Regions from separate parts of the Plantibacter sp. MCCC 1A11337 genome, predicted to be linked through region 1. Evidence: predicted binding sites of a transcription regulator. Region 1 holds the regulator's gene; each other region holds the start of a gene.
What was found. Region 1 encodes HrcA, which represses chaperone genes, less so after heat shock. Its sites were predicted from a motif close to TTNGCACTCGNNNNNNNCGAGTGCNAA; they were not measured.
Positions count from the first base shown of each region.

Region 2: the regulator HrcA is predicted to act here: its motif matches at 4,840-4,866, upstream of groES (co-chaperone GroES).
Region 3: the regulator HrcA is predicted to act here: its motif matches at 7,709-7,735, upstream of groL (chaperonin GroEL).

Region 1 covers NZ_JABJWX010000001.1:472,928-482,753, forward strand. Annotated here, with positions in the region: gene ybeY (rRNA maturation RNase YbeY) at 1-98, opposite strand, end outside; gene HOW07_RS02145 (PhoH family protein) at 95-1,108, opposite strand; gene HOW07_RS02150 (HIT domain-containing protein) at 1,185-1,538, opposite strand; gene HOW07_RS02155 (16S rRNA (uracil(1498)-N(3))-methyltransferase) at 1,589-2,326, opposite strand; gene dnaJ (molecular chaperone DnaJ) at 2,328-3,449, opposite strand; gene hrcA (heat-inducible transcriptional repressor HrcA) at 3,504-4,526, opposite strand; gene HOW07_RS19230 (DUF4870 domain-containing protein) at 4,743-5,300, shown strand; gene hemW (radical SAM family heme chaperone HemW) at 5,367-6,593, opposite strand; gene HOW07_RS02180 (DUF1990 family protein) at 6,604-7,248, opposite strand; gene lepA (translation elongation factor 4) at 7,245-9,095, opposite strand; gene rpsT (30S ribosomal protein S20) at 9,315-9,575, shown strand; gene holA (DNA polymerase III subunit delta) at 9,714-9,826, opposite strand, start outside.
Region 2 covers NZ_JABJWX010000001.1:1,130,281-1,140,106, forward strand. Annotated here, with positions in the region: gene HOW07_RS05225 (ABC transporter ATP-binding protein) at 1-103, shown strand, start outside; gene HOW07_RS05230 (hypothetical protein) at 581-1,525, shown strand; gene HOW07_RS05235 (ABC transporter substrate-binding protein) at 1,868-3,145, opposite strand; gene rarD (EamA family transporter RarD) at 3,333-4,271, opposite strand; gene groES (co-chaperone GroES) at 4,467-4,763, opposite strand; gene HOW07_RS05250 (class I SAM-dependent methyltransferase) at 4,922-6,127, shown strand; gene HOW07_RS19715 (DUF4190 domain-containing protein) at 6,167-6,853, opposite strand; gene tsaD (tRNA (adenosine(37)-N6)-threonylcarbamoyltransferase complex transferase subunit TsaD) at 6,948-8,006, opposite strand; gene rimI (ribosomal protein S18-alanine N-acetyltransferase) at 8,003-8,539, opposite strand; gene tsaB (tRNA (adenosine(37)-N6)-threonylcarbamoyltransferase complex dimerization subunit type 1 TsaB) at 8,536-9,165, opposite strand; gene tsaE (tRNA (adenosine(37)-N6)-threonylcarbamoyltransferase complex ATPase subunit type 1 TsaE) at 9,176-9,676, opposite strand; gene alr (alanine racemase) at 9,673-9,826, opposite strand, start outside.
Region 3 covers NZ_JABJWX010000001.1:1,013,325-1,023,150, reverse strand. Annotated here, with positions in the region: gene HOW07_RS04730 (DUF4032 domain-containing protein) at 94-1,374, opposite strand; gene HOW07_RS04725 (ABC transporter ATP-binding protein) at 1,479-2,588, opposite strand; gene HOW07_RS04720 (thioredoxin domain-containing protein) at 2,845-3,813, shown strand; tRNA gene HOW07_RS04715 (tRNA-Thr) at 3,860-3,935, shown strand; gene HOW07_RS04710 (DMT family transporter) at 3,996-4,952, shown strand; gene HOW07_RS04705 (nitroreductase family protein) at 4,995-5,543, opposite strand; gene msrB (peptide-methionine (R)-S-oxide reductase MsrB) at 5,540-5,959, opposite strand; gene HOW07_RS04695 (DUF3263 domain-containing protein) at 6,183-6,485, shown strand; gene HOW07_RS04690 (LytR C-terminal domain-containing protein) at 6,507-7,079, shown strand; gene HOW07_RS04685 (cold-shock protein) at 7,365-7,568, shown strand; gene groL (chaperonin GroEL) at 7,773-9,392, shown strand.

The sequences.
Region 1 (9,826 bases):
GGGCTCACGTGCATCGCGTCGAGCGCGAACGACGCCAGGGCGAGGATGCGCGATTCGTCGACGGCGACGCCGGACTCGTTGTTGATCTCGATGGTCATGAGCGTCCTCGCTTCGGCTGGTGGTCTCTGGCGGCGCCGCGACGCTCGGCGCGGTTGGCGAACTCGGCGGCTTGCTCGCGCTCGAACCGCTGCGCCTGTCGGACGGCGTCGTACTCGCCGTAGGCGTCGACGATCCGACCGACGAGGGTGTGGCGGACGACGTCCTCGCTCGTGAGCTGGGCGAAGTGGATGTCGTCGACGTCCTTGAGCACGCGGGTCACGAGTCGCAGACCGGACGCGCCGGTCGGCAGGTCGATCTGCGTGACGTCGCCGGTCACGACGATCTTGGACCCGAACCCGAGCCGGGTGAGGAACATCTTCATCTGCTCCGGCGTGGTGTTCTGCGCCTCGTCGAGGACGATGAAGGAGTCGTTGAGGGTCCGGCCGCGCATGTAGGCGAGCGGGGCGACCTCGATCGTGCCGGCCGCGAGGAGCTTCGGGACGATCTCCGGGTCCATCATCTCGTTGAGCGCGTCGTAGAGCGGACGCAGGTACGGGTCGATCTTGTCCGTCAGCGTGCCCGGGAGGTACCCGAGTCGCTCGCCGGCCTCGACGGCCGGGCGCGTCAGGATGATCCGGTTGACCTCCTTGCGCTGCAGCGCCTGCACCGCCTTCGCCATCGCGAGATACGTCTTGCCGGTACCGGCCGGGCCGATGCCGAACACGATCGTGTTCTCGTCGATCGCGTCGACGTACGCCCGCTGCCCGACGGTCTTCGCCTTGATCGTCTTGCCACGCGAGGTGAGGATGACCTGCCCGAGCACCTCCGACGGAGAGGCCGAGCCGTCCTGCCCGAGCATGCGGGCGGAGGTGCTGACCTCCGCCGGCCCCGGGTCGTGTCCTTCTCGGACCATGGTGATGAGTTCCTCTACGAGTCGTCTGGCGGCGTCGGCCTGCGGCGCCGGGCCGGTGATGGTGATCTCATTGCCGCGCACGTGCACCGAGACACCGGGGTGTTCGCGCTCGACGGTCGTCAGGAGTCGGTCCTGTGGGCCGAGGAGACGGACCATGGCGAGCCCGTCCACCAGGAGGACGTGCTCGACCTCCTCCGGCCGAGCGGCGGTGGGGTGGTCTGGGTTCGAGGACTCAGGCTCCGCCAAGGGTGCCCTCCTGCAGGGGACCACCGAGGACATGCGCGTGCACGTGGAAGACCGTCTGCCCGGCGGACTCGCCGGTGTTGAAGACGAGTCGGAACTCGCCACCGGTGTGCTCCTTCGCGAGCGACGACGCCACCTCGACCATCTCAGCGAGCAAGGAGGGGTCGCCAGCGGCCAACTCCACGACGTCGCGGTACTCGGCGGTCTTCGGGACGACGAGGAGGTGCACGGGCGCCTGTGGTGCGATGTCGGCGAACGCGATCACCCGATCGGTCTCGGCGAGGAGGGTCGTCGGGATCTCCCCCGACACGATGCGGCTGAATACCGACGGTGCTTCACTCATGTCCACCAGTCTAAGGTTCGTGGCGGCCTCGTGCGCGGGCTGTTGGATCGTCACCACCGACCGAGCAGCACGTTGAGGGCGGCGATCGCCGCAGGCCCTGCCGTCGAGGTGCGCAGGACGCCCGAGCCGATCCGGACCTCGATCGCGCCGGCCGCTTCGAGCCGCTCCCGCTCCGTCGGCGAGATGCCGCCCTCCGGACCGACGACGAGGACGAGTTCCTCGGCGAGCAGTGCCGACGGGTCGAGCTCCGAGAGCGCGAGTGCCGCGCTGGGTTCGAGGACGAGGACGGTCCGGCCGGCGACGATCGCCGCGAGTCCACGGGTGTCGACGACCTCGGCCACCTCAGGTACCCGGGCGCGGATCGACTGCTTCGACGCCTCGCGCACGATGAGCTGCCAGCGCGCACGGCCCTTGACCGCTTTGTCGCCCTGCCACCTGGAGATGCTGCGCTCGGCACCCCACGGGACGATGCGGTCGACACCCAGCTCGGTCGCCGCCTGGATGGCGAGTTCGTCGCGATCGCCCTTGGCCAGCGCCTGCACGAGGACGAGCCCGGGACGGTTCTCCGGATGCACCACGACCGATTCGACGCGGATCTCCAACTCGCCCGGCTCGCTGCGCACGACCGGTCCGGTCGCGATCAGGCCACGACCGTTGCCGATCGACGTCGTCTCGCCGACCCGCAGCCGACTCACGGCGACGGCGTGCTTCGCCTCGGGCCCACGGAGGGTCACCGAGTCGCCGACACCGGTCGATTCGAGGTCCTCGCGGAGGTACAGCGAACTCATCTCAACCGACGCCGTGGAAGCGGTCGCGGATCTTCGCGAACAGGCCCTGCTGGAACTGCGCGAGCGCCGGAGCACCCTGGCGTCGTCCCGAGGCGAAGCTCTTGATCAGCTCGCGTTCGCGGTGGTCGAGCTTCGTCGGGGTGACGACCTGGACGCCGATCTTGAGGTCACCCCGGCTGTTCCCGCGGAGGCGCGTGACGCCGCGGTCCTTGACCGTGATGACCTCCGAGCTCTGAACGCCCGGTCGCAGCTCGACCTCGACGTCGCCGTCGAGCGCGTGGACGGTGACCTGGCGGCCGAGGATGGCGTCGGTCATCGGGACTTCGAGCGTGCACAACAGGTCGTCGCCGTCGCGGCTGAAGACATCGTGGTGCTTGACCTTCATCTCGAGGTAGAGGTCGCCGTTCGGGCCGCCTGCCGGGCCGACCTCGCCGCTCCCCGGCATCTGCAGACGCAGACCGGTGTCGACACCGGCCGGGATGTCGACCGAGACGGTGCGGCGGGCACGGAGCCGGCCCTGACCCTGGCAGGTGACGCACGGGGTCGCGATGATCGTGCCGTAGCCGCGGCAGGTGCCGCAGGGCGCCGAGGTCATGACGTTGCCGAGCAGCGAGCGGACGGCCCGCTGGATGGAGCCGGTGCCGTGACAGATGTCGCAGGTCACCGGTGAGGTGCCGGGCTGGCAGCAGGAGCCGTTGCAGGTGCTGCAGAGCACGGCGGTGTCGACCTCGAGGTCGCGGTGGGTGCCGAAGATGACCTCGTCGAGGTCGAGTTCGACGCGCAACAGAGCGTCCTCGCCGCGTGCGCGGCGGGACTTGGGTCCGCGCTGCTGGCCACCCCCGCCGAAGAAGGTGTCGAAGATGTCGCCGAAGCCGCCGAACCCGGCGTCACCTCCGCCGAACCCACCCGCCTGCGGACCGAGGTCGTACTGCTGGCGCTGCTTGGGGTCGCTCAGCACGTCGTAGGCGTGGGTGACCTCTTTGAACCGCTCTGAGGCGTCGGAACCCGGGTTCACATCGGGGTGCAGTTCGCGAGCGAGGCGGCGGTACGCCTTCTTGATCTCCTCGGGCGTCGCCTCCTTGGCGACACCGAGTGCTGCGTAGTGGTCGGGGTAGTCAGCCACTGAGGGCCTTTCGTTCGAGGTGCGGAAGGTGTTGGGGGACGCGACGAGGATGCGTCACTCGGCGTCGAGGATGCGCGAGAGGTACCTGGCGACGGCGCGGACCGCAGCCATGTTGCTCGCGTAGTCCATTCTCGTGGGGCCGAGGACGCCGAGCCGGGCGATTTCGCCACCAGAGGAACGGTAGTTCCCGGCGAGGACGCTCGTGGTCTCGAGGCCGAACGACGCGTTCTCCCGCCCGATGCTGGCGACCACGCCGTCGCGCTCGGACTCCATCTCACCGAAGAGCCGGAGCAGCACGACCTGCTGCTCGATGGCGTCCAGGACCGGATAGATGCTGCCGGGGAAGTCGTCTTCGGTGCGGGCGAGGTTGGCGGCGCCGGCCATGACGAGGCGGTCCTGGCGCTGCGCCGAGAGCTGTTCGCGCACCGCGTCGACGATGCGGACGGCCGCCGCGCGGTCGAGATCGGCGATGTCGGCGGGGACGTCGCCGATCGCGTCGTGGGCGTCGAGGAGTGGACGGCCCGCGACCGCCTCGTTGCACAGCGAGCGGAGACGCGAGATGAGGTCGTCGTCGACCGGGCTCTCCGTCTCGATGAGCCGCTGCTCGACGCGGCCGTTGTCGAGGATGATGACCGCGAGCACACGGTTCGGGGTGACGCTCACCAATTCGAGATGCCGGACACGTGCCCGGGAGAACATCGGGTACTGCACGAGCGCGACCTGGTTCGTCAGCTGTGAGAGCAGCCGCACCGTGCGGTGCAGGACCTCGTCGAGGTCGCCGGACGCACCGAGGAAGGTCTCGATCGCCGTCCGCTGGGCGTTGTTCAGCGGACGGCGGTCGGCCAGGTGGTCGACGAACATCCGGTAGCCCTTGTCGGTCGGCACCCGGCCGGAGGAGGTGTGGGGGGCAGCGATGAGCTCTTCGTCCTCGAGCTGCGCCATGTCGTTGCGGATGGTGGCTGCGGAGACCCCGAAGGAGTGGCGGTCGACGATCGTCTTGGACCCGACGGGCTCTCGCGAGGCGACGTAGTCCTGCACGATGACGCGGAGCACTTCGAGACCGCGATCCGACACCATCTCGATCTCCTCCCGTCATCCACCTCGGAGCGCCGACCATCAGCACTCGAAGACCCTGACTGCCGATCATATCGTGGCCTCCGCGCAGCCGTCCCTTGCGCGGCCCCGTGCCGCGGGAATACCGTTGGCCGCAGGCGTGGGTCCCTGATGAGCGACACCTGGTGCGATACGCTCAGCTGGACCAATTGAATATCACTCTCCGTGAAAGGTGCGAAGATGTCCGATCCGAACGCTCAGCCGCCCGTCGACCCAGCGAAGGGCGGGTCGGTTCCGCCTGCAGGAGATGGCGCGACGCCCCCTCCCGCAGCTCCGCAGCAGCCGCCCGCAGGCGCCTACCCGCCCCCGCCCGCCGGTGGCTACGCGCCGCCGCCGCCCGCTGCCGGCTCCTACCCGCCGCCGCCCGCAGGCGCCCCGCAGTACCAGCAGCCGTACGCAGCAGCTCAGCCCATGAGCCCGTCGGACGAGAAGCTCTGGTCGACGCTCATCCACATCGGTGGGATCTTCTTCGGATTCATCCCCCCGCTGATCGGCTACCTGGTCCTCAAGGACCGCGGCCCGTTCATCAAGGCGCACACGCTCACCGCGCTGAACTTCCAGCTGACGATGCTGATCGCGCTCGTGGTCGGCTCGATCCTGACGATCGTCGTCGTGGGTCTGTTCATCATCATCGCCGTCTACGTCGTCGTGATCGTGTTCAGCATCATCGCCGCGATCAAGGCGAACAAGGGTGAGCTGTACAGCTACCCGCTCACGATCCAGTTCATCAAGGCCTGATCCGTCGAGTACGAGCACAGCCCCGTCCGGTCCGCCGGGCGGGGCTGTTCTACGGCTCGGGCAGGGTCAGTCGCCGACCAGACGGCGGACGACCGCGTCGGCGAGGAGCCGTCCGCGGCGCGTGAGCTCCAGCCGTCCGAGCAGGGCCTGCCGTGCGTCGACCAGTTCCTCGGCGATGAGCCCGGCGACCGCCGTACGAGCCTCGGGGGCGAGCGTCCGGATCGGGATGCCGTCCCGCGTGCGGGTGAGCAGCAGGATGCGTTCGAGTTCCCGCGTCTCGTCGTCCAGGGTCTCCCGCCCGGCGGCCGGCGACTCCCCCGCCGCGATTCGCTGGGCGTACGCCGCCGGGTGCTTGACGTTCCACCAGCGCACCCCGCCGACGTGACTGTGCGAGCCCGGGCCGACACCCCACCAGTCCTCGCCGGTCCAGTAGGAGAGGTTGTGCCGGGAGCGGTGTGTGTCGTCCGTCGCCCAGTTGCTGACCTCGTACCAGCCGTAGCCGGCCTCGGTGAGGAGATCGTCGGCGAGCTCATACATGTCGGCCTGCAGGTCCTCGTCGGGTGTCCCCACCACGCCCGAGCGGATCTGGCGCGCGAGTTTCGTCCCGGGTTCGACGATGAGCGAATAGGCCGACACGTGGTCCGGTGCGCAGGCGATCGCCGTCTCGAGTGAGACGCGCCAGTCGGCCAGGGTCTCCCCCGGCGTCCCGTAGATGAGGTCCAGGCTGACGCCGAGGCCTGCTTCGCGAGCCCACTGCACGACGAGCGGCACCCGAGCCGGATCGTGCGTGCGCTCGAGGGTGGCGAGCACGCTCGGCACCGCGGACTGCATCCCGAAGGACACCCGGGTGAATCCGGCTTCGGCGAGCGTGCGGAGGTAGGCGGCGTCGACGGAGTCGGGGTTCGCCTCGGTCGTCACTTCGGCGCCGGGCGCGAGGTCGAAGTTGTCCGTCACGCCACGGAGCATCCGGACGAGGTCATCGGCAGGCAGGAGGGTCGGCGTGCCGCCACCGAAGAACACGGTCGAGACCGGTCGGTCGGGGACGGTCGATGACGCCAGGACGGACTTGCCGAAGCGGAGTTCCGCGACCGCCTCGTCGGCGTAGTCCGATTGCTTCGCGCCGCGGAGCTCGGTGGCCGTGTAGGTGTTGAAGTCGCAGTAGCCGCATCGGACCCGGCAGAACGGGACGTGCAGGTAGACCCCGAAGTTGCGCTCGTGGGCACCGACGGCCGCCGTCTCCGGGAGGAGTCCGTCGGACGGCGCCGGATCGGCGAGTGGAAGGGCGCTCGGCACGGTCCGTCGCTCAGACGCCGCGCGACGGCAGGAGTGCGCGGAGGTAGGCGTCGTTCATGGTCTTGCGGCGACGCTTGGAGCCGACGAGCTTCGCGGCACCCTTCGTCGGGCGGAAGAACGAGCGCACGACGATCCAGACGGAGTCGTCCTCGCGCTGCTCGATCGTGAAGGACTGCTCACCGCTCTCCGGATCACCCTCCATCGTGCCGATGGCCAGGCTCACGTGACCCGGCTCCTCGGTGACGGAGATGACGCGATGCGGCCCGACGAGCGGTTCCCCGCCGACGGTGCCGGCGAAGACGACGGTCGTGCCCGGGGTGATGAACGGCGTGCCGTCCTCGGCGAAGCGCTGTTCTTGGTGCGTCTCGATGGGTTCCAGCGGTGTACCGTCCTCGGCGAAGGCGATGCCGCCGTACTGCACGCCCGTGCCGGGGTGCACCTCGGAGATCTCCACGCCGCTCGAACGGTGCAGTCCCCAGGTGAGGAGGGCGCTGCTCGCGAGGGCGAAGCGTTCCTCTCCGCTCCCGAGGCGGAACTCGTCCTCCGCCGGCACGTAGCCCTCCGGCGGGTACTGCATGAGGTCGGTCCGCTGGGTAGCGCCGACGGCCGCGTAGTCGACCGCTTCGTCCTCGAACGAACTGCGTCGTGCGTTCACTTCTTGTCCTTCGTCTCCACGTCCCCGGAGAGCGCTGCGATGAACGCCTCCTGGGGCACCTCGACCTTGCCGACCATCTTCATCCGCTTCTTGCCCTCCTTCTGCTTCTCGAGGAGCTTGCGCTTGCGGGTGATGTCACCGCCGTAGCACTTGGCCAGGACGTCCTTGCGCATGGCACGGACCGACTCGCGGGCGATGATCCGCGCACCGATGGCAGCCTGGATCGGCACCTCGAACTGCTGGCGCGGGATGAGCTTCTTCAGGCGCTCGGTCATGAGCACACCGTAGGCGTACGCCTTCTCGCGGTGGACGATGGCGCTGAACGCGTCGACCTGGTCGCCCTGCAGGAGGATGTCGACCTTCACGAGGTCGGCTGCCTGCTGGCCGGAGGGCTCGTAGTCGAGCGACGCGTACCCCTGCGTCCGGCTCTTCAGGTGGTCGAAGAAGTCGAAGACGATCTCACCGAGCGGCATCGTGTACCGCAGCTCGACGCGGTCCTCGCCGAGGTACTCCATGCCGAGCAGCGCACCTCGACGGCTCTGGCAGAGTTCCATGATGGTGCCGACGTAGTCCTTGGGGGCGAGGATGCCCACCTTGACCATCGGCTCGGACACCTCGAGGATCTTGCCGGAGGGGAACTCGCTCGGGTTGGTGACGGTGACGACCTGCTTGTCCTCCGTCTTCACCTCGTAGGTGACCGACGGCGCGGTGGCGATGAGGTCGAGGTCGAACTCACGCTGCAACCGCTCGGTCACGATCTCGAGGTGCAGGAGGCCGAGGAAGCCGACGCGGAACCCGAAACCGAGGGCGACGGAGGTCTCCGGCTCGTAGTTGAGCGAGGCGTCGGAGAGCTTCAGCTTGTCGAGCGCGTCGCGGAGGATCGGGTAGTCGCTGCCGTCGATCGGGTACAGACCGGAGAAGACCATCGGCTTCGGGTCGGTGTAGCCCGGGAGGGCGTCGGTCGCCGGCTTCACCGCGGTCGTGACGGTGTCGCCGACCTTCGACTGCCGGACGTCCTTCACGCCCGTGATGAGGTAGCCCACCTCACCGACGCCGAGGCCCTTGGTGGGCGTCGGTTCCGGCGAGCTGACACCGATCTCGAGGAGGTCGTGCACCGCGCGCGTGGACATCATCTGGATACGCTCACGCGGACTCAGCTGGCCGTCGATCATGCGGACGTAGGTGACGACGCCACGGTAGGTGTCGTAGACGGAGTCGAAGATCATGGCGCGCGTGGGTGCGTCCGGGTCGCCCACGGGGTTCGGGATGCGTCCGACGACGCGGTCGAGGAGGTCCTCGACACCCATGCCGGTCTTGCCGGACACCCGCAGGACGTCTTCGGGCTCGCCGCCGATGAGGCTCGCGAGCTCCTTCGCGTACTTGTCGGGGTCGGCCGCCGGGAGGTCGATCTTGTTGAGCACCGGGATGATCTCGAGGTCGTTCTCGAGAGCGAGGTAGAGGTTCGCGAGCGTCTGCGCCTCGATACCCTGAGCGGCGTCGACGAGGAGGATCGCGCCCTCGCACGCGGCGAGCGACCGCGAGACCTCGTAGGTGAAGTCGACGTGCCCGGGGGTGTCGATCATGTTGAGCGCGAAGGTCTCGCCGTTGAGCGACCACGGCATGCGTACGGCCTGGCTCTTGATGGTGATGCCGCGCTCGCGCTCGATGTCCATGCGGTCGAGGTACTGCGCCCGCATGTCGCGGTCCGAGACGACGCCGGTGATCTGCAACATGCGGTCCGCCAGGGTCGACTTGCCGTGGTCGATGTGGGCGATGATGCAGAAGTTCCGGATGAACGCCGGGTCGGTCGATGCCGGCTCGAGGGCCTTCACTGCTTGGGGGCTCACGCGTTCCTCGGGGTCAGGGGTGGAATCGGGCAACCTTCATTGTCCCACGGCGGGGAGCACCCGCGCTGCGGTACCCTGGATTGCCAGAACTCAGCCCGACTGGTAATGTTGCCTGTTGGCTTGCGTGTGAGTTGAGACCACACGAGAACTCGCTTGAAGACGCCCTCTTCCGTCCGACGGCACCGAACATCATTTCCTCGAACCGAAAGTTGACCCAACGTGGCAAACATCAAGTCGCAGATCAAGCGCATCGGCACCAACAAGAAGGCCAACGAGCGCAACAAGGCCGTCAAGAGCCAGCTGAAGACCGCCATCCGCGCAACCCGTGAGGCCGTCGTCGCCGGCGACAAGGCTCAGGCTGAGTCCGCTCTCAAGCTCGCCTCGAAGAAGCTCGACAAGGCCGTGAGCAAGGGCGTCATCCACGAGAACCAGGCAGCGAACCGCAAGTCGGCCATCGCCAAGCAGGTCAACGCGCTCTAAGCGACACCAGCTGCAAGGCCCCGGCGTTCCTCGGAACGTGCGGGGCCTTTCGCGTCCCCCGGGCACGCCGGTCCCTGAGCGCACACGGGTCCCTGAGCTTGTCGAAGGTCCGCCCGCCACCACGGCCAGCGCGGCGGGTTACCGCTCTGAGAGTTCGACCCCGCGTGCAGCGATGACGCCGACGAGCCGCTCGAGTGCGAACACCGGGTCGCGGCTCGCGCCCTTCACGCCGGCGTCGGTCTCGGCGAGCA
Region 2 (9,826 bases), 660 kb from region 1:
CGACCAGGGTCGTGACGCCTACACCGGGACGGGCCGCGAGCTCCTCTCGGATGACAAGGTGATCGGCCTCTACCTGGGCACGCTCGGCCAGGACGAGGACTGATCAGGGCGATCCCCACTCGCGGGTCGGCGGGGACTTCGGTACCCTCGAACATGCTCGTCCCGACCGCGTGCCGAGCGACGGGCCAGAAGCCACCGGATCCCGACCGGTGAACGAACCACAACTCCTCCCTCCCCCGAGGGGCACCGTCGTACCAAGACGGCCTCCTGAGACGGGGACGGAGGAGTTGTGCATTCTCCCTCCCCCTTTCGCCAGCGCGGTGCGCTGACGCGAGCGCGGTCCTGGCGCGTGAGCGCGGGTCTCCGGAGGCACGCGCTCACGCGCTGGACCCGCGCTCACGCCGAGTCATCACCGCTGCGGCACAGCGACCCGCGCTGAGACCGACGACCCGCGCTGGCGTCAGCGCACCGCGCTGGGTGCCATTCCACCCTCGCTCCACCGGAGGCTGGATGGGAGCAGTTCTCCACATCGTTTCCACGACACGAGCTGCTGTCGGAGTCGAACGGGCACGGTGAGGCGATGGAATCCTTCGACCTCAACCTGCTCCTCCGCCCGAACGGACTCCTGCTCGTCCGCGACGCACGCCGGGTCGGCGCCGAGCGCCTGGTGAGCGCCGCCCACCGCGACGGCGACCTGGTGCGTCTGCGGAAGGGCATCTACGTCCCTGAACCGATATGGAGTTCCCTGTCCCCCGATGACCGCTACCGGGTCCGGATCGAGGCCGCGGCCGTTGCGCTCCGAAAGGACGCACTGTTCAGCCACTACTCGGCGGCGCGGTTGTGGGGACTCCCGATCGTGGGTCCGTGGCCTCCCGAGGTGCACACGCTGACGAGCGGTGATCGCGGAGGACGTTCGGCACCCGGCATCATCCGTCACACCACGCAGGGCTCCGTGACCCGACGGATGCGTTACGGGCTCGCGGTCACGGACCCGGCTCGGACCGTCGTCGACCTCGCTCGGATCGCCCGCCTCGAGGACGCCGTCGCCGTCGCCGACGCTGCCCTCCGGCTCAAGCTCACCGACGAGACGGCGCTCCGCTCGCTCGCACGAGACCTGCCGGGCCGGCGGGGAGGACGCCAGGTGCGCTTTGCGATCGAGTTCGCGGACCCACTCGCCGCGAACGGTGGTGAATCGAAGATGCGGGTCGTGATCGCGCAGCTCGGTTTCGCCCTGCCGGTGCTGCAGCATGCCTTCTCCGACGCGGACGGACCGGTCGGAGTGGTCGATGCGGTCTGGCCGGACGAGCGCATCATCCTCGAACTCGACGGCCGACAGAAGTATGTGCGGGAGGAGTTCACGCAGGGGCGGGACGTGGCCGACATCGTCCTGGCGGAGAAGCATCGGGAGGACCGTCTGCGCGCGCTCGGGTACACCGTCGTCCGCGCCACCTGGGAGGACCTCGTGCATCCGAGTCGGCTCGCCGCGAAGCTCGAGCGCGCAGGGCTGCAACGCGCGTTCCGTTGACCCGGGCAATCGACTGGTCGCTGTCAGCGCGGTGCGCCGGCGTGAGCGCACCGGATCCTCCGTCAGCGCGGTGCGCTGGCAGGAGCCCCTCCCGTCGTCAGCGCGGTGCGCTGGCGTGAGCGCCACCCGCTGTGCCGCATGGGCTCGGAATCGGCGTGAGCGCGTCGTAGGCGCGTGAGCGCTGGTCTCCGGAGACCCGCGCTCACGCGCTGGACCCGCGCTCGCGTCAGCGCACCGCGCTGGCGCCACCACACACGGCACAGCACACGCGGGGGCAGTTACAGCTGCCGGACACGACGAAGGCCCCGGATCGCTCCGGGGCCTCGTCAGTCGCGTGGGCGACTAGTTGATGCGGGTGTACTTGTTGTCGTCACCGTACTGGTAGATACCGATGGTCGCCTCGGTCGGGTCGCCGTTCTCGTCGAACGTGATCGGACCGGAGTTGCCGTCGTAGTCGATCTTCTTGCCGTCGGCGATGGCCTTCGCACCCTCTTCGAAGGTGGTCACCTTCTCGCCCTTGTCCTTGCCACCGGACACGGACTGGAGCTCGGCCGCCATGTCGGCACCCTCGGTAGAACCGGCCTGCAGCGCCGCGAGGGCGAGCAGGATGACGGCGTCGTAGGATTCAGCCGCGTAGCTGTAGTCCTTCAGCGGCTCGCCACCCTCGTCCTTCACGAACGCCTGGAGGCGGTCGGTGAAGTCACCGAGCTTCGCGGTGTCGAGACCGGGCAGCGTGCCCTTGGCGCCCGTCAGCGTGCCCGGAGCGAAGTCCGCGCTGTAGTCGGCGAGGTTGCCGTCGACGAAGTAGAGCTTGTCCGACGGGAAGCCGGCGAGACCGGGGACGATCGTCTTGGTCTCCTCGAACGCGATGATCGCGATCGCGTCGGGGTTCTCCGCCTTGACCGCGCTGATCTGCGCGTCGAACGAGGTGTCACCGGTGTTGTACGACTGCTCGGCGACCACTTCACCGCCGGCGCTCTCGAACGCCTCCTTGGTGAACTTCGCGAGGCCGGTGCCGTACGAGTCGTTCAGGTAGATGATGCCGAGGGTGGCGTTGCCGTCCTCCGCGATCAGGTTCCCGAGGACCTCGCCCTGCAGCACGTCGGACGGCGCCGTCCGCCAGTAGAGACCGTTGTCGTCCCACGTGGTGAAGTCCGCGGAGGTGTTCGCCGGGGAGAACTGGATGACGCCTGCGCCGGTGACTTCGTCGATGAAGAGCTTCGACACACCCGAGGACGCTGCACCGATGATGGCCGTGACGCCTTCGGAGAGCAGACGGGGGACCTCGGTCGCGTACGCCTTGTTGTCGGAGTCACCCGAGTCGCCGAGCGTCAGGTCGATCTTGATGCCGAGGTCTGCGTCGTTGACCTCCTTGACCGCGAGACCGACACCGGCCTCCTCGGGCGGGCCGAGGAACGCGAGGTTACCGGTCTGCGGCAACGCCGTGCCGAGCTTCAGGGTCAGGTCGCCAGCAGGCTTGCTGCTGCTGCCGCTGTCGCCGCTACCACTCGAGGCGCAACCGCTCAGGACCAGCGCGCTGGCTCCGATCAGTGCGATACCACCGAGAACGATGGAACGTGGGCGGGAGCGAGCGGCCGTGGCCTTCGAAAAGACGCTCATGGTACTCCTTGCTTGTCAGAAGAGTGGCAGCTCCAGGGGCTGCCGTTGAGTCAAGTTATCCGCTGCACGTGCGCTGGACAATGTCGTTGACGTTACAAGCGTGTAACACGACCAAATCGTTACCTCAGGCGGGGCTGTTTCGCGCGTTTCCTGCAGTGGTCGCGCGATCAGCGCTGGAATCCGCTGTTCAGATGCTCGTCGAGCGGCGCCGTTCGACCCCGACGGCCCGACGACCACGGGTGGAGGCGACGAGCATGTCGACGGTGAGGATCGCGAGCGCCAGCCACACGAGACCGAAGCCCAACCAGCGCTCCGGCGGCATCGCCTCGTGCAGGACCGCGACACCGACGACGAACTGGATGATCGGTGCGAAGTACTGGATGAAACCCATCCAGGTGAGCGGGAGGCGGCGCGCCGCCGCCGCGAACAGCAGGAGCGGGACGGCGGTGATGACGCCGGCACCGACGAGCAGCAGGGCGTGCCCGACGCCTGCGGTGCCGATGGTCAGCCCACCGGTCACGCCGACCGCGATGAGCTGGGCGATCGCGACCGGCATCAGCCACACGGTCTCGAGCGTCAACCCGGACACGGCGTCGACCGAGCCGCCCACCAGTTTCTTGATGTAGCCGTAGAGGCCGAATGAGAAAGCCAGGATGAGGGCGATCCAGGGGACGCTGCCGTGTCCGATCGCGAGGACGAGGACCGCGATCACGCTCACGACCACCGCGGCCCACTGGGCCGGACGCAGCCGCTCCCGGAGGAAGAAGACGCCGAGGAAGACGGTCACGATCGGGTTGATGAAGTACCCGAGCGACGCTTCGACCACCTGGCCGTTGAGCGCGCCGTAGACGTAGGTCTGCCAGTTGACGTAGATGAGCGCTCCGGCGAGGCCCATCGTCAGGACGATGCGGCGCTGGCGGAGGATGCCGAACAGTCGACGCCAGGAACGGGTCGCCAGGATGAGGACGGCGCAGAAGACGAGGGAGAAGAGGATGCGCCACGCCACGACCTCGAAGGCGCCGGCCGGTGCGAGGGCGATGAAGTAGAGCGGGAGCGCTCCCCAGAGGCAGTAGGCGGCGACCGCCGAGAGCAGTCCGGACCGGCTCCCCTGCTGGGGCACGGCCACACTCGCACGTCGATCCACTCCCCCGTCGACGGAGACGGGGTGGATGTCGACGTCGGCTGGATCGCTGGGGTTCTGCACTGGTCCAGGCTAGACCCGCGACTCCCCGCGACACCCTCCGAAAACGGACACAGCCCGAACGGCGAATGCCATTCGGGCTGTCGAGCGGCCTGAGCCGCCGGATCCGTGCGCTGGTGACTAGCGGACGACGACTGCGAGGACGTCGCGCGCGGACAGGACCAGGTAGTCCTCACCGGCGTACTTGACCTCGGTGCCACCGTACTTGGAGTAGATCACCTTGTCGCCGACGGCGACGTCGAGCGGGACGCGGTTGCCGTTGTCGTCGATGCGACCGGGTCCGACCGCCACGACCTCGCCCTCCTGGGGCTTCTCCTTGGCGGTGTCGGGGATGACCAGACCGGAAGCGGTGGTCTGCTCTGCCTCGACCTGCTTGATGACGATGCGATCCTCGAGCGGCTTGATGGAGACCGACACGGTTGACCTCTTTCTTGAAACGAAGACGTGGTTAGCACTCACACTGCGAGAGTGCTGATTCCAGTGTAGGCATCTTCTGGCACTCATGCAATGCGAGTGCCAATCAGCGGCTGCTACCGTTGCCGGATGCATCCAGCTCCGCCCGAGGCCCACTGACCATGGACCGTTCGGAACTCGTCGAACTCCTCACGGCCGACGGCCTCAGGCTCCTCGACTCCCTGCCGCCCTACCCGACGAAGGACGAGGCCGTCCGCCTGGTCGGGCGCCTGCGCAAGGAGGGCCACTCCCCCGAGCTGGTCGCGGCGGTCCTCACGCAGTCGCGGCTCAGGCAGAAAGCCGTCGGCAAGTTCGGTCCGTTCGCCGGCCGCATGCTGTTCACCGAGGCGGGCCTCGAACAGGCCACGCGCCTTCCCGTCGCCGCGCTGCACGCCGGACGTTTCGCCCGGGCCGGCCTCACGCGCGTCGCCGACCTCGGCAGCGGCATCGGCGCCGACTCGATGGCCATGGCCTCGCTCGACCTGGAGGTCACGGCGGTCGACATCGACGAGGTCACCGCGGCCATCGCCAGCTACAACCTCGCCCCGTTCCCCACGGCGACCGTGCGGAACGCCGCCGCCGAGGACGTCTCGCTCGACGACTTCGACGCGGTCTGGTTCGATCCCGCGCGGCGCACCGCAGGACACGCCGACACCGCGCGGTTGTCCAGTGCCGCCGACTACACCCCGTCCCTCGACCTGGTCTTCGGTGCGGCGACCAGCCTCCCCACAGGCGTCAAGCTCGGGCCCGGATTCGACCGCTCACTCATCCCCGACGACGCCGAGGCGCAGTGGGTGTCGGTCGACGGACAGCTCGTCGAGATGGCGCTCTGGTTCGGCCCGCTGGCCCGTCCCGACGTCCGACGGTCCGCGCTCCTCCTCGCGGACGGCGTCCACCACGAGTTGCACGCCGAGGCCGACGCCGACGACGCCCCCGTGCGGGAACTCGGCGACTACGTGCACGAACCCGACGGGTCGGTGATCCGGGCCCGACTCATCGGCGACCTCGCCGTCCGCTTGGAGGCCGGCATGCTCGGCCAGGGCATCGCCTACCTGACCTCCGACACGGCGACGACCTCGCCGTTCGCCACGACCTTCCGGGTGCTCGAGCGGCTACCGATGGACGAGAAGGTCCTCAGGCGCACGATGCGGGATCGCGGGATCGGTGTCCTCGAGATCAAGAAGCGCGGCGTCGACGTCGACCCCGCGGCGTTCCGGAAGCGCATGGCGCTCAAGGGAGACGGCTCGGCCACGATCATCCTCACGAGGATCGCGGGCAAACACAGTGCGCTGCTCGTCGAACGGGTGACACCGGCCGCTGACGCCTGACCCGACGGTGTCCGCCGAGCCGCAGCGCCGCGAGGCGGATCAGGTCGAGACGTACCCGATGATCACGACGACGCTGTAGGCGAGCCAGCCGACGGAACAGGCGAGGCCGACGAACCCGGTCAGGAGGCCCGTGAGGGCGCGGCCTCGGCCCTGCGGCTCGCGACGCCTGGCTCCGAATCCGAGGACGATGGCCGCGATCGACAGGGGGAAGCCCCAACCGACGAAGACCGACACGAGGAGACCGACGAGACCGGTGATGAGCGACCAGGTGCTCCGTGAGGTCCCGGTCGACGCGGCAGGGGTCTGCGTCTGCGACTGCTGGTACGCGGCGTAGCCGCCCTGGCTCGGTGCCTGGTAGACCGCCGTCGGCACCGTCTGGAGATAGGTCGCGTGATCGCCCTGCCAACCCGCTGGTGGAGGGGAGGCCTGGCCCTGGGGCTGGTACGGCTGCTGAGGTTGGTAGGGCTGCTGCTGGCCCTGGGGCTGGTACGGCTGCTGGGGCGCGTACGGCTGCTGCTGGCCCTGCGGCGCGACAGCCTGCTGGGAGGGCTGCGGCGGCTGGTACTTCGACCAGGGCTGCTGGGCCTGCGGCTGGTGAGGAGGCTGCTGCCCCCACTGCTGCTGCGGCTGCCCGGTGGGCTGCTCGGCCTGCGGCGGGCGCGACTGCCCGTCCACTGCACCGTCCTGGTGCTGAGGTCGTCCGTCGGGGTGCTCGTGCTGATCCATCGCCGCTCCTTCGATCCGTGACCGGGTACCGGCCCATCCTATGCGCCGACGTCCGCGCACCCGGTCGACGGCCGGGAGACGGCTGGTCGAGCGGTCAGTACACCTGGATCTCGGTGACCGGCAGGGTCGAGTCGGCGCCGAAGTCGAGCGAGGACGGCTCGTGCCCGGCGGAGATGAGCTGCGCGGCGAGTGCGGCGATCATCGCACCGTTGTCGGTGCAGAGCTGCATCGGCGGGATGCGGAGTTCGATCCCGGCCGAGGTGGTGCGTTCGGCGGCCACCTCGCGGAGCCGCGCGTTCGCGATGACGCCGCCCCCCAGCAGCAGGCGGGGCACGCCGAGCTCGGTGCATGCTCTGACCGCCTTCGAGATGAGCACGTCGACGACGGCCTCGCGGAAACTGGCGGCGACGTCCGCGACGGGGACCGGCTCCCCCGCGTCCTGCTTCGCCTCGACCCAGCGTGCCACGGCCGTCTTCAGGCCGGAGAAGGAGAAGTCGTAGCGGTGCCGCTCCATGTCCTTCGGCAGGCTGAGTCCGCGGGGGAAGCGGATCGCCTTCGGGTCGCCGCCGACGGCCGCACGGTCGATCTGCGGCCCGCCCGGGTAGGGCAGGCCCAGAATGCGCGCGACCTTGTCGAAGGCCTCGCCCGCCGCGTCGTCGATGGTCTCGCCGAGCAGTTCGACGTCCGACACGAGGTCCCGCACGAGGAGCAGCGAGGTGTGCCCGCCGGACACGAGCAGGGCGATCGTGGGGTACTCGATCGTCCCGTCTTCGGAGTCGAGGACGTCCGCGCCGACATGACCGACGAGGTGGTTCACGGCGTACAGCGGTTTGCCGAGGGACACAGCGAGCGCCTTCGCCGCGCCGACGCCGACCATGAGTGCGCCGGACAGGCCGGGGCCACTCGTCACCGCGACGGCGTCGAGGTCGGCCAGGGCGACGCCGGCCTCGGCGAGCGCCGCCGTGAGCGTCGGCTCGAGCGCCTCGAGGTGGGCGCGCGCGGCGACCTCCGGGACGACCCCGCCGTACCGCGCGTGCTCGTCCATACTCGAGGCGATGGTGTTCGCCAGCAGGTGGTGTCCGCGGACGATGCCGATCCCGGTCTCGTCGCAGCTCGTCTCGATGCCGAGGACGAGCGGTTCTGCTCGGTTCACGCGATGCTCCCGGGGTGCTGGTCGGTCTGGTCGAGCGGGGACTGGCCGTGGGCGGGCATGGGCGGCCTCGGCTGGACCGTGAGTCGCATGACGATGGCGTCGACGTCGTCCGGCTGGTAGTAGCCGGGGCGGACGCCGAGTTCCTCGAAGCCGAGACTGCGGTACAGCGTGATCGCAACGGGGTTGTCGGCCCTGACCTCGAGGAAGACCTGGGTGACGTCCTGCTGCCTGGCCTGCTCGATGAGCGCCTGCATGAGGAGTCGCCCGAGTCCTCGTCCTCTGGCGTACCCGGCGACGGCGATGGTCTGGATGTCGGCGTCGTCGGAGCGGGAAGGCGCGAAGAGACCGCCGTAGCCGGCGAGTGTCGCGTCGTCGGCGTCGACCTCCGTCGCGACGAGGTAGTACCCGTGCGGCGACGACAGTTCGGCGCGCATCATGTCAGCCGACCAGGCGTCGTTCACGAAGACGGTGTGCTCGAGCTCCATGATCGCGTCGAGGTCGGCGACACCGGCGCGGCGCAGCGACCAGCTCACGCCGTCACCCGCTTGGCGCCCGCGGACATCGTGACGTCGGGTGAGCGGAGGTACAACGGCTCCTCCCCCGCGAATCCGCCATCGGTGGCGAGGAGTGCGGCGGCGACCTGTCCCAACGCCCCGGCGGGGACGACGAGTGCGTCGAGGCGCACGGATTCGGAGTTCGGGAGGTCGTCGGGTTTCGCGAGGGCCGGCCCCTGGACGCGGACCGGGAGGCCGGCTGCGTCGAGTCCGGCGTAGCTGGTCCAGTAGCGTTCGCGACGGCGGGCATCCGTGACCACGAGGAGCGTGGCGTCGGCTGCGGCGGAACCGGAACGGTAGGCGTCGAGCGCGATCGCATCGTGGCTCACCACGGGGTGCACCGGGAGGCCTGCGCCGATCCCGAAGCTGCGGGCCGCGGCGATCCCGATCCGGAGTCCGGTGAACGGCCCTGGTCCCATACCCGCGACCAGCCCGGTGAGCGCGGCGACCTCGATCCCGGCGTCGTCGAGGCATCCGGCGATGAGCGTCCCGATGACCTCGGCGTGCCGCATCGGGTCGTCGGAGGACCGTTCGGCCAGCACCTCGCCACCCAGGGTGACGACGGCGACGCTCGAACCCGCGGATGTATCGATCGCCAACAGCACGTCGTCCAGCCTACCCGGCGTCGATGGCGGGGTGCCGCGAGAGCGTGAGGGTCCGGCGCTCGATCGGCTCCTCGCCGGCATCGTCCGTCGCGGGTTCGTCGCCGGCTCCGGTCGGACGCTCGATGACGAGCTCGAACCACGTGGGGACCACGCCGTCGAGCAATCCCGCTCCCCATTCCAGGACGACGACGGATCGGGAGAAGTCGATGTCGAGGTCGTCGAGTTCGAGCGCCGAGCCGAGCCGGTAGGCGTCCACGTGGACGAGCGGCGGACCTCCGACGAGGCTCGGGTGCGTCCTGGCGAGCACGAAGGTGGGGCTGGTGACGGGGCCGCGGACCCCGAGGCCCTCGCCGATCCCTCGCGTGAGGGTCGTCTTGCCCGCTCCGAGCGGCCCGGTCAGGACGAGAAGCTGCCCGGCGCGCAATGCGGCGCCGAGCCGGACGCCGTAGGCGTGCATCTCCTCGGGCGTCGCCACGTCGACGGTGCCCGGGGTGAGGACGTGATCGGTCATGGCCGCTCCCTGGTCGTCCGGACGACGCGCGGTCCGATCCGGGTGACGAGTTCGTAGTTGATGGTGCCGGCGGCCTCCGCCCACTCCTCGACGCGCGGCGCGCCGGACGCCGGATCGCCGAAGAGCACGGCGTCGTCACCCACGGCGACC
Region 3 (9,826 bases), 540 kb from region 1:
ACCGGCGCTCGCACCGCACGAACGAGGACAGGCCCTCGGAACGGATCTCCGTTCCGAGGGCCTGTCTGTCGTCAGCCGAGGTGTCGGACCCGATCAGACGAGGTCTCGCCAGTCGACCGGTCCGGTCATGGCGGCGGGGATGCTGATCGCCTCGGTCGGCGGCACGATCATGGTCGCTTCGTCGCGGCGGTGTCGCAGGACGGTGTTCACATAGGAACCGACGGCTTCCGCGAGGGGGATGTCGCGACCCTCGTTCTGCGCGAGGAACCAACGGTGCTCCAGAAGTTGGTGGAAGATCTCGGCGGGCTCGAGCTTGCCGCGGAGTTCGCGGGGGATCGCCTTCACCACCGGCTCGAACACGCGGATGAGCCACTCGTGCGCCGCCATCTCCTCGTCGAACCCGTCCTTCCCGAACGAGGCCGAATACGCGTCGAGGTCGTTGAGCAGGCGCCTCGCCTGGTTCTCGCCCGCGTCGAGACCGGTGAGCCGCAGGAGACGGCGCTGGTGATGCCCGGCGTCCACGACCTTCGGCTGGATCCGCACGGTCGAGCCCTCGTCGGTCGTCTTGATCGCGAGTTCCTCGATGTCGAAGCCGAGTTCGTTCAGGCGGTGGACGCGCTCGGTGATGCGCCAGCGCTCGGACGCGTCGAAGGACTCGGAGCCCGTGAGCTCCTTCCAGAGCGAACGGTAGGCGGCGACGATGCCGTTGCTCACGGTGACCGGGTCGAGCTCGGCGTCGGCGCGTCCGCCGGCCTCGAGGTCGAGGAGCTCGCCGGCGATGTTCACGCGGGCGATCTCGAGGTCGTTCTCACGCTGCCCGTTCGACAGGCCGCCCTCGTAGAGCTTGCCCGTCTCGGCGTCGACGAGATAGGCGGCGAAAGCACCCGCGTCGCGCCGGAAGAGCGTGTTCGACAGCGACACGTCGCCCCAGAAGAAGCCGACGATGTGCAGTCGGACGAGGAGGACGGCGAGCGCGTCGACGAGGCGGGTCGCGGTGTCGGGCCGGAGGGTGCCCTGGAAGAGCGCGCGGTAGGGGAGTGAGAACTTCAGGTGCCGCGTCACGAGCACGCTCGGCAGCTCTCGGCCCTTGCGGTCGCTCCGGTTCGTGATGACCGCGAGCGGGTCGACGCAGGGGATGTCGAGGCGCTGCAGGGTGCGCAGCATGTCGTACTCGCCCTTCGCCATCTCCGCGGTCGTCTCCTTGACGGCGATGACGTAGCCGGACAGGTTCGCGAACCGGACGAGGTGGCGCGAGATGCCCTTCGGGAGCGAGGCGATCGCCTCATTCGGCCAGTTCTCGAGGGGGAGCTCCCAGGGGAGGTCGAGCAGCGCCGGGTCGACGGTGGCAGCGGTGATGTTCAATGCGCCGGACATGGTGCGGAGCGCTCCTCGGGGATCGTCGTGCAGAGACTGGACAAGCGAAAACGACGATGGCCGAGCGATCGGAGACCGACCGCTCGACCATCGTCGGCGGGAAACTAGATCGAGGAGGACACGACCGGCTTGTTGCCCAGACGCTCACCCGATGCCGAGTCGAACGCGTGCACGTGGTGCGGCGTCGGCGCGAGGAAGACCGTGTCGCCGATGTGCGCGTGGTTGCGGCCGTCGACGCGGGCGACGATGTCGGTACGCTTGCCGGAGACCTCGGTGTGGCCGTAGAGGTAACCGTCGGCGCCGAGCTCCTCGACGAGGTCGACGGTCACCTCGATGCCGGAGCCCGAGTTGCTGGACACGGTGATGTCCTCGGGTCGCACGCCGACCGTGACGTTCTTCGACGGAGCGGCGTCGGTGATCTCGCGCTCGACCGGGATGACGAAGCCGCCGAGCTTGATGCCGCCATCGGCGATCTCGCCCTCGAACAGGTTCATGGCCGGGCTGCCGATGAAGCCGGCGACGAAGACGTTGTTCGGCTTCTCGTAGAGGTCGCGCGGGGTGCCGACCTGCTGCAGGATGCCGTCCTTGAGGACCGCGATGCGGTCGCCCATGGTGAGCGCCTCGGTCTGGTCGTGCGTGACGTAGACGGTGGTGACGCCGAGACGACGCTGCAGCGATGCGATCTGGGTGCGGGTCTGGACGCGGAGCTTGGCGTCGAGGTTCGACAGCGGCTCGTCCATGAGGAAGACCTGGGGCTGACGGACGATGGCTCGACCCATCGCGACGCGCTGACGCTGACCACCGGAGAGCGCCTTCGGCTTGCGGGTCAGGTAGTCCTCGAGGTCGAGGAGCTTGGCGGCCTCGAGCACGCGGGTGGCACGCTCTTCCTTGCCGACACCGGCGATCTTGAGCGCGAAGCCCATGTTCTCGGCGACGGTCATGTGCGGGTAGAGCGCGTAGTTCTGGAACACCATCGCGATGTCGCGGTCCTTCGGCGGCACGTCGGTGACGTCGCGGTCGCCGATGAAGATGTGGCCGTCGTTGACCTCTTCGAGGCCGGCGAGCATGCGGAGGGAGGTGGACTTGCCGCAGCCGGACGGGCCGACGAGGACGAGGAATTCGCCGTCGGCGACCTCGAGGTTCAGCTTGTCGACCGCGGGGCGGGTGCCACCCGGGTAGAAACGGGTTGCGTTGTCGAACGTCACAGACGCCATGGTTGTTCTCCTTCACCGGCAGGTACGTGCCGGACGATCCGTTGTGAATGGACGCGAACCCGTCATCGATGGCCGGTTCGCCGTCCCAGTATGCCACGACCTCCTGTGAATGGAAGGTCGAGCAGCCAGCGGATCTCCCGGTGGACGCACAGCCGGCTCCCGGCCTGGTTTGGGCCTCTCCCAGGCGGCAGGTCTACGATTACTCTGTTTGGCGCTGCCTCGTCTCCGCAGCGCGAGCCCCCCGAAACGAGGATCAATGTCTGGCGCTGGATCGCAGAACCGACCGACCAAGAACGAACGACGCGACGCGGCACGCGAGAAGGCGCGGGTGCTGCGCGAGCAGCAGAAGCGCCGCGACCGCCGCAACCGGGTGCTGCTCCAGGGCGGCATCGTGCTCGGTGCGCTCGCGATCGTGGCGGTGGTGGCGGTCATCATCGTGACGTCGATCAAGCCCGCCGGACCGGTCCCGACCGCGGCGAAGAACGACGGCTTCACCGTCTCCGCCGGCTTGCAGCTGGTCGGAGCCCCGGCCAGTGCGTCGACGCCCACGCCGAGCGCGACCGATCCGGCCGCCCCCGCGGAGCCCGCCCCCGCCGAGACGCCGGCAGCAACCGAGACCCCCGCCGCCGACGGCGTCGAGATCTCCGTCTACCAGGACTTCCTCTGCCCCTACTGCGGTCAGTTCGAGACCACGAACGCCGAGCAGGTCAAGGGCTGGCTCGAGGCCGGCGCCGCGACGTACACGGTGCACCCCCTCGCAACGCTGAGCAACCTGTCGCTCGGGACGCAGTACTCGCTGCGCGCTTCGAACGCGGCCGCCTGCGTCGCGGAGTACTCACCGAACGACTTCTTCTCCTTCAACACCGCACTGTTCGAGAACCAGCCCAAGGAGAACACCGAGGGCCTGACCGACGCAGAGCTGAAGTCGATCGCAAAGGGAGTCATCTCCGGCGGCGAGAAGAAGATCAACGCCTGCATCGACGACGGCACCTACAAGTCGTGGGTGAAGGACTCGACCGACCGTGCGCGCAGCGGCCCGCTGCCTGGGACGGACGTCGAGAAGGTGGAGGGGACGCCGACCATCCTGGTGAACGGCAAGCAGTACACGGGCTCACTCACCGACGCCGAGCAGTTCGCGGCGTTCGTCCTCGCCGTCTCGAGCGAGAGCTACTCCACCGGCACGCCGACGCCGGGTGCCAGCGAGTCGCCCGTGACCAACGGCTGATCCGCCGCCATCGTAGGATGGACGAGACCGGGGCCAGCCCCTGTCGGCCGACGTGGCGCAATTGGTAGCGCAACGCTCTTGTAAAGCGTAGGTTACGGGTTCAAGTCCCGTCGTCGGCTCCAGCCGAGAACCGCCCGCTCAGCCTGCTGAGTGGGCGGTTCCTCATTGGAAGGAACCCTCCCGTGACCCGTTTCCCAGCACCGCTCGCGCTCCTCATCGCCGTCGTCAGCGGCGCCTTCATCGCGGTGCAGGCCCGGTTGAACGGCGAGCTCGGTGCGCGTCTCGGTGACGGGTTCACCGCCGCCGCGATCTCCTTCGGGGGCGGCTTGATCATCCTCACGGTCGGACTCGCCGTCTCCCGCACCGGCCGTCGCGGGCTCGCCACGGTGATCGGTGCCGTCCGACGCCGGGAGATGCCCTGGTGGACGGTGCTCGGCGGCTGCGCCGGCGCCTTCCTCGTGCTGTCGCAGGGGCTCACCGCCGCCGCGCTCGGCGTCGCCCTGTTCACGGTCGCGGTGGTCGCCGGCCAGACCGCGAGCGGGCTGGTACTCGACCGGATCGGGTTCGGCCCGGGAGGCGTCGTCGGGTTGAGCGTCCAGCGCGTCCTCGGGGCGGTCGTCGCCCTCGTCGCGGTCGGCGTCGCCGTCTCGGGCGAGCTCGGGGGGAGCATCCCGCTCGGACTCCTCATCCTGCCGCTGCTCGCCGGGATCGGGATCGGCTGGCAGCAGGCGGTCAACGGTCGAGTCAAGATGCGGGCGCAGAGCACGCTCGCCGCGACGTTCATCAACTTCATCGTCGGGACGGTCGTGCTGGTCGTCGCCGCCGTGCTGCACGCGATCATCGTCGCGCCGCCCGGTCCGCTCCCGGGGGAGTGGTGGCTCTACCTCGGCGGCCCGATCGGATGCGTGTTCATCGCCGTGGCCGCGTTCCTCGTCCAGCACACGGGCGTACTCATCCTCGGGCTCGGCACGGTGGCGGGTCAAACCCTGAGCGCGCTCGCTTTGGACGTGCTCCTGCCCACCGACGACGGCGGCGTGCATGTCGCGACCGTCATCGGGACGCTGCTCGCGTTCGCCGCCGTGGCGATCGCATCGGCGCGGTTCAGGCGTCGTCCCGCGGCATCGTCGTCCGCCGACTGAGTCGACCCGTCATCGGTCGGATGTCGTGAGCGACTCCGGTCCTCAGGGCATGGAGCTGAGGTGCGCCTTCGCGTTGAACGTCTTGCGACGCCCCGTGCGAGCGTTACCCGGCTTCCCTCCGACGTACAGCCAGCCGAGGAGCTCCTCGCCCTTCTTCAGGCCATGTGCCTTCCGGACCGCTTTGGCGCGAGTCGCCCCGCCGGTGCGCCAGAACACGCCCCAGCCGGCGTCGTCGAGCAGAAGGCTGACCATGTGGGCCACTCCTGCCGCGACCGCCTCCTGCTCCCAGGCGGGTACCTTCGACTTCTTCACACTCACGACGACCGCGAGCAACAGGGGCGCGCGGAGCGGCTTCGTCGAGGGCTTCGAGTCGCCCTCCGCCTTCGCGAGCGCCCGGCCGAGCTTCACCCGGTCGTCGCCCCGGAGGGTGATGACCCGCCACGGACGCAGGGCGCTGTGGTCGGCCACTCGACCGGCCGCCCCGAGGACCTCGAGGAGTTCCGCGTCACTCGGAGCGACGTCGGTGACCTTCGACCACGAACGGCGCCCGGCGACGGCGGCCAGGACCGGGCGCTCGATCGGTTCGGTCACTCCGTCGGCTCGGCGGTGTCGGCCGCGGCGAAGTTGAGCGCGATCGAGTTCATGCAGTAGCGGTCACCGGTGGGCGTCCCGAAGCCGTCGTCGAACACATGACCGAGGTGCGAGCCGCAGTTGGCGCAGCGGACCTCGGTGCGCACCATCCCGAGGGAACGGTCCTCGATGAGTTGCACCGCCTCGGGGTTCACGGACTCGTAGAAGCTCGGCCATCCGCAGCCGGAATCGAACTTGGTACCGCTCTTGAAGAGCTCGGCGTTGCAGGCGGCACAGGTGTAGAGGCCCGCGCGTGACTCGTCGAGGAGCTCACCGGTCCAGGCCCGTTCGGTCGCCGCTCCGCGGAGGACCTGATACTGCTCGGGCGTGAGTTCCTCGCGCCACTGCTCATCGGTCTTCGACACGTCGTACGTCATGCTGCTCCATTCGTCTCGGTCATCCTACGTGCGGGGCCGCCTCGTGCATGCGGCTCCCGACGTATTCCATAACACTGCACCGAGCCTGATCCTTCCCGGTGAACGTCGGCCCTCGCCGGGGTGGATGCGGCCCGGCGGCCATCGGCTGAATAGACTTGGAGGACGGCGGACCGGAGCACGACTCCACGGTCGCCGCATCGGCACCGATCGGCAGGAGACGAGCATGCAGTCAGCGTCGCGCACGCCTGCCGATGACGAGGCGTCGACGCCGACGGGCGGCCTCGAGCCGCGCGAGCTCGAGATCCTCGAGTTCGAGTCCCACTGGGTGCAGCACGTCGGGGCCAAGGAGGCCGCCATCCGCGACCGCTTCGCCCTGTCCCCGGCCCGGTACTATCAACTGCTCGGCGCGCTCATCGACTCGCCGTCCGCCCTCGCCCACGACCCCATGCTGATCAAGCGGCTGCAGCGCACCCGCGACGCCCGACTCTCGGCGCGAGGAGCCTCGGCTCCCCGCGCCGACGGCTGAGCAGCTCCCGGAGACCACACCATGGCTGAATCCTTCCCGCCCGACCGCTTCGACGAGGTCCCCGACCTCAAGCGCGTCGGCGCACACCGTGCCCCTGCTCCCAAGGGACGCGGCTGGATCGCCTTCCTCGTCGCCGTCGTCGCAACGCTCGTCCTTGTGGGGATCGGCACCTTCGCCCTGTTCGGACTGAACGACCGCATCGACTTCTTCGGCGGCTCGCAGAGCCCGAGCGCCACGCCCACGCCGACCCCCACCCCGACCGAGGCGGCCCCCGTCGTCGACCCCACGGCCAGCATCCTCGTCTTGAACGGCACACCCACTGCCGGCCTCGCCGCATCGGCGGCGGCGGCGATCACGGCCGCCGGCTTCACGCAGCAGATCCCGACGAGCGACGCCAGCACCGAGGACGTCACGGCGAGCGGCGTCTACTACCAGGATCCGTCGCAGGAGGGCGTCGCTCGCGCCATCGCGAACGCACTCGGCGGTATCCCGATCCAGATCACGGACACGTACGCGATCCCCGTCGAGGAAGGCGAGGCACCGGTCCTCCGCATCGTCGTCGTGGTCGGCGCGGACTACCAGCCGGCCGCCTGAGCGCGGCCGGAGCAGGTCGATCGGTCAGGTCGCCGGCTCGCCGTGTTTCCGGAGTGTTTCCTCCATGTTGAGTTGTCGTATCACTCCGCCCCGTTTGCCGATTTCGGGGTGAATCCGCGCGGTGCCCCGGATTAGTATCTGGAATTGGCCGCTCATCCCGTCCCGTCTCGACTCGCCCCCGGGTCCGCTTCGGCGCAGGGTGGCCGCCGGGATCCCGATCCCGGATGGCAGGTCCGGGTCCGGCAACAGTCGGGCGCCGAGAGCACGCAGCAATGGGAGTATGAAATGGCGAACGGAACCGTCAAGTGGTTCAACGCTGAGAAGGGCTTCGGCTTCATCACGGTCGACGGCGGCGGACAGGATGTCTTCGTCCACTACTCGGCGATCGACATGAGCGGCTACAAGTCCTTGGAAGAGGGCCAGGCGGTCGTCTTCGAGGTCGGCACGGGAGCAAAGGGGCCCCAGGCCGAAGGTGTGCGCCTGGCGTAGCCGCTGATCAGGCACGCGATTCCTGCGACGCCGTCCACTCCGGTGGGCGGCGTCGTTCGTCGTTCCGGGGCGGATCCCGGGAGTTCGCTCAGGGCTCCGGCGCTCACTTGCACTCCCACCCCCTGAGTGCCAGAATCGACTTAGCACTCGTACTCATTGAGTGCTAACAACGTTCATGACGTCCGGGAGGGACGAAAAACACACATGGCTAAGATCATTGCTTTCGACGAGGAGGCCCGTCGCGGCCTCGAGCGTGGACTGAACATTCTTGCTGACACGGTCAAGGTCACCCTTGGGCCGCGCGGTCGCAACGTTGTCCTCGAGAAGAAGTGGGGCGCCCCCACGATCACCAACGACGGCGTGTCCATCGCCAAGGAGATCGAACTCGACGACCCGTACGAGAAGATCGGCGCGGAGCTCGTCAAGGAGGTCGCCAAGAAGACCGACGACGTCGCCGGCGACGGCACCACCACGGCGACCGTGCTGGCACAGGCGCTCGTTCGCGAGGGCCTCCGCAACGTCGCCGCAGGCGCCGACCCCATCAGCCTCAAGCGAGGCATCGAGAAGGCCGTCGAGGCCGTCACGGTCGAGCTCATCGCCAACGCCAAGGAGGTGGAGACCAAGGAGGAGATCGCTGCGACCGCTTCCATCTCCGCCGGCGACACCACCATCGGCGAGATCATCGCCGAGGCGATCGACAAGGTCGGCAAGGAGGGCGTCGTCACCGTCGAGGAGTCGAACACCTTCGGCACCGAGCTCGAGCTCACCGAGGGCATGCGCTTCGACAAGGGCTACCTGTCGCAGTACTTCGTGACCGACCCCGACCGCCAGGAAGCGGTGTTCGAGGACCCCTACATCCTCATCGCCAACCAGAAGATCTCCGCGATCAAGGACCTCCTGCCGATCGTCGACCAGGTCATCCAGTCGGGCAAGCAGCTCCTCATCATCGCTGAGGACGTCGACGGCGAAGCTCTCGCGACGCTCGTCGTCAACAAGATCCGTGGCATCTTCAAGTCCGTCGCCGTCAAGGCTCCGGGCTTCGGCGACCGCCGCAAGGCTCAGCTGCAGGACATCGCCATCCTCACCGGTGGCCAGGTCATCTCCGAGGAGGTCGGCCTCAAGCTCGAGACCGTCACCCTCGACCTGCTCGGCCGTGCCCGCAAGGTCGTCATCACCAAGGATGAGACCACCATCGTCGAGGGTGCCGGCGACGCCGACGCCATCGCCGGTCGTGTCTCGCAGATCCGCAAGGAGATCGACAACACCGACAGCGACTACGACCGCGAGAAGCTCCAGGAGCGTCTCGCCAAGCTCGCGGGCGGTGTGGCGGTCATCAAGGCCGGTGCAGCGACCGAGGTCGAGCTCAAGGAGCGCAAGCACCGCATCGAGGACGCCGTTCGCAACGCGAAGGCCGCCGTCGAAGAGGGCATCGTCGCCGGTGGTGGCGTCGCCCTGATCCAGGCCGGCAAGACCGCGTTCGAGAAGCTCGAGCTCGTCGGTGACGAGGCGACCGGTGCGAACATCGTCAAGGTCGCCATCGACGCTCCGCTCAAGCAGATCGCGCTCAACGCAGGCCTCGAGCCCGGCGTCGTCGCCGACAAGGTCCGCAACCTGCCCGTCGGACACGGCCTCAACGCCGCGACCGGTGAGTACGTCGACATGCTCGCTGCCGGCATCAACGACCCGGTGAAGGTCACGCGCTCCGCGCTGCTCAACGCAGCGTCGATCGCCGGCCTGTTCCTCACCACCGAGGCCGTCGTCGCCGACAAGCCGGAGAAGAACCCGGCTCCGGCCGGCGACCCGACCGGTGGCATGGACTTCTAAGTCCGACAGCAACACCTGCGCAGGGCGTCTCCTTCGGGAGGCGCCCTGCGTCGTTTCGCCATGCCGCATCGGGGAGGACCCTCGACCTGTATGCCCGTTTCCGCATGGGTCCGACAGTCGTTGTACAGAAGTGATCGGAACGGCATACCGACGTGCATCCCGCTTCCTATGATCGAACTATGAGACGCATCGGGGGAGCGGCGATCGCCGCCGTAGTGATTCTGGGGCTGAGCGCGTGCACGCCGGCCGAACCGAAGCCGACGGAGACGTCCACACCGGTGTCGTCCGCGACACCGACCACCGCCCCTGGGCCCACCACCCCGGTCAGCTCGTACGGACTCGGATGCAAGGACCTCGTCCCAGCCGACATCGTCAGCTCGGCACTCGCGCCCTCCGTCGTGCTCGAGCCTCCCTTCACGGATGACGTCATCGCG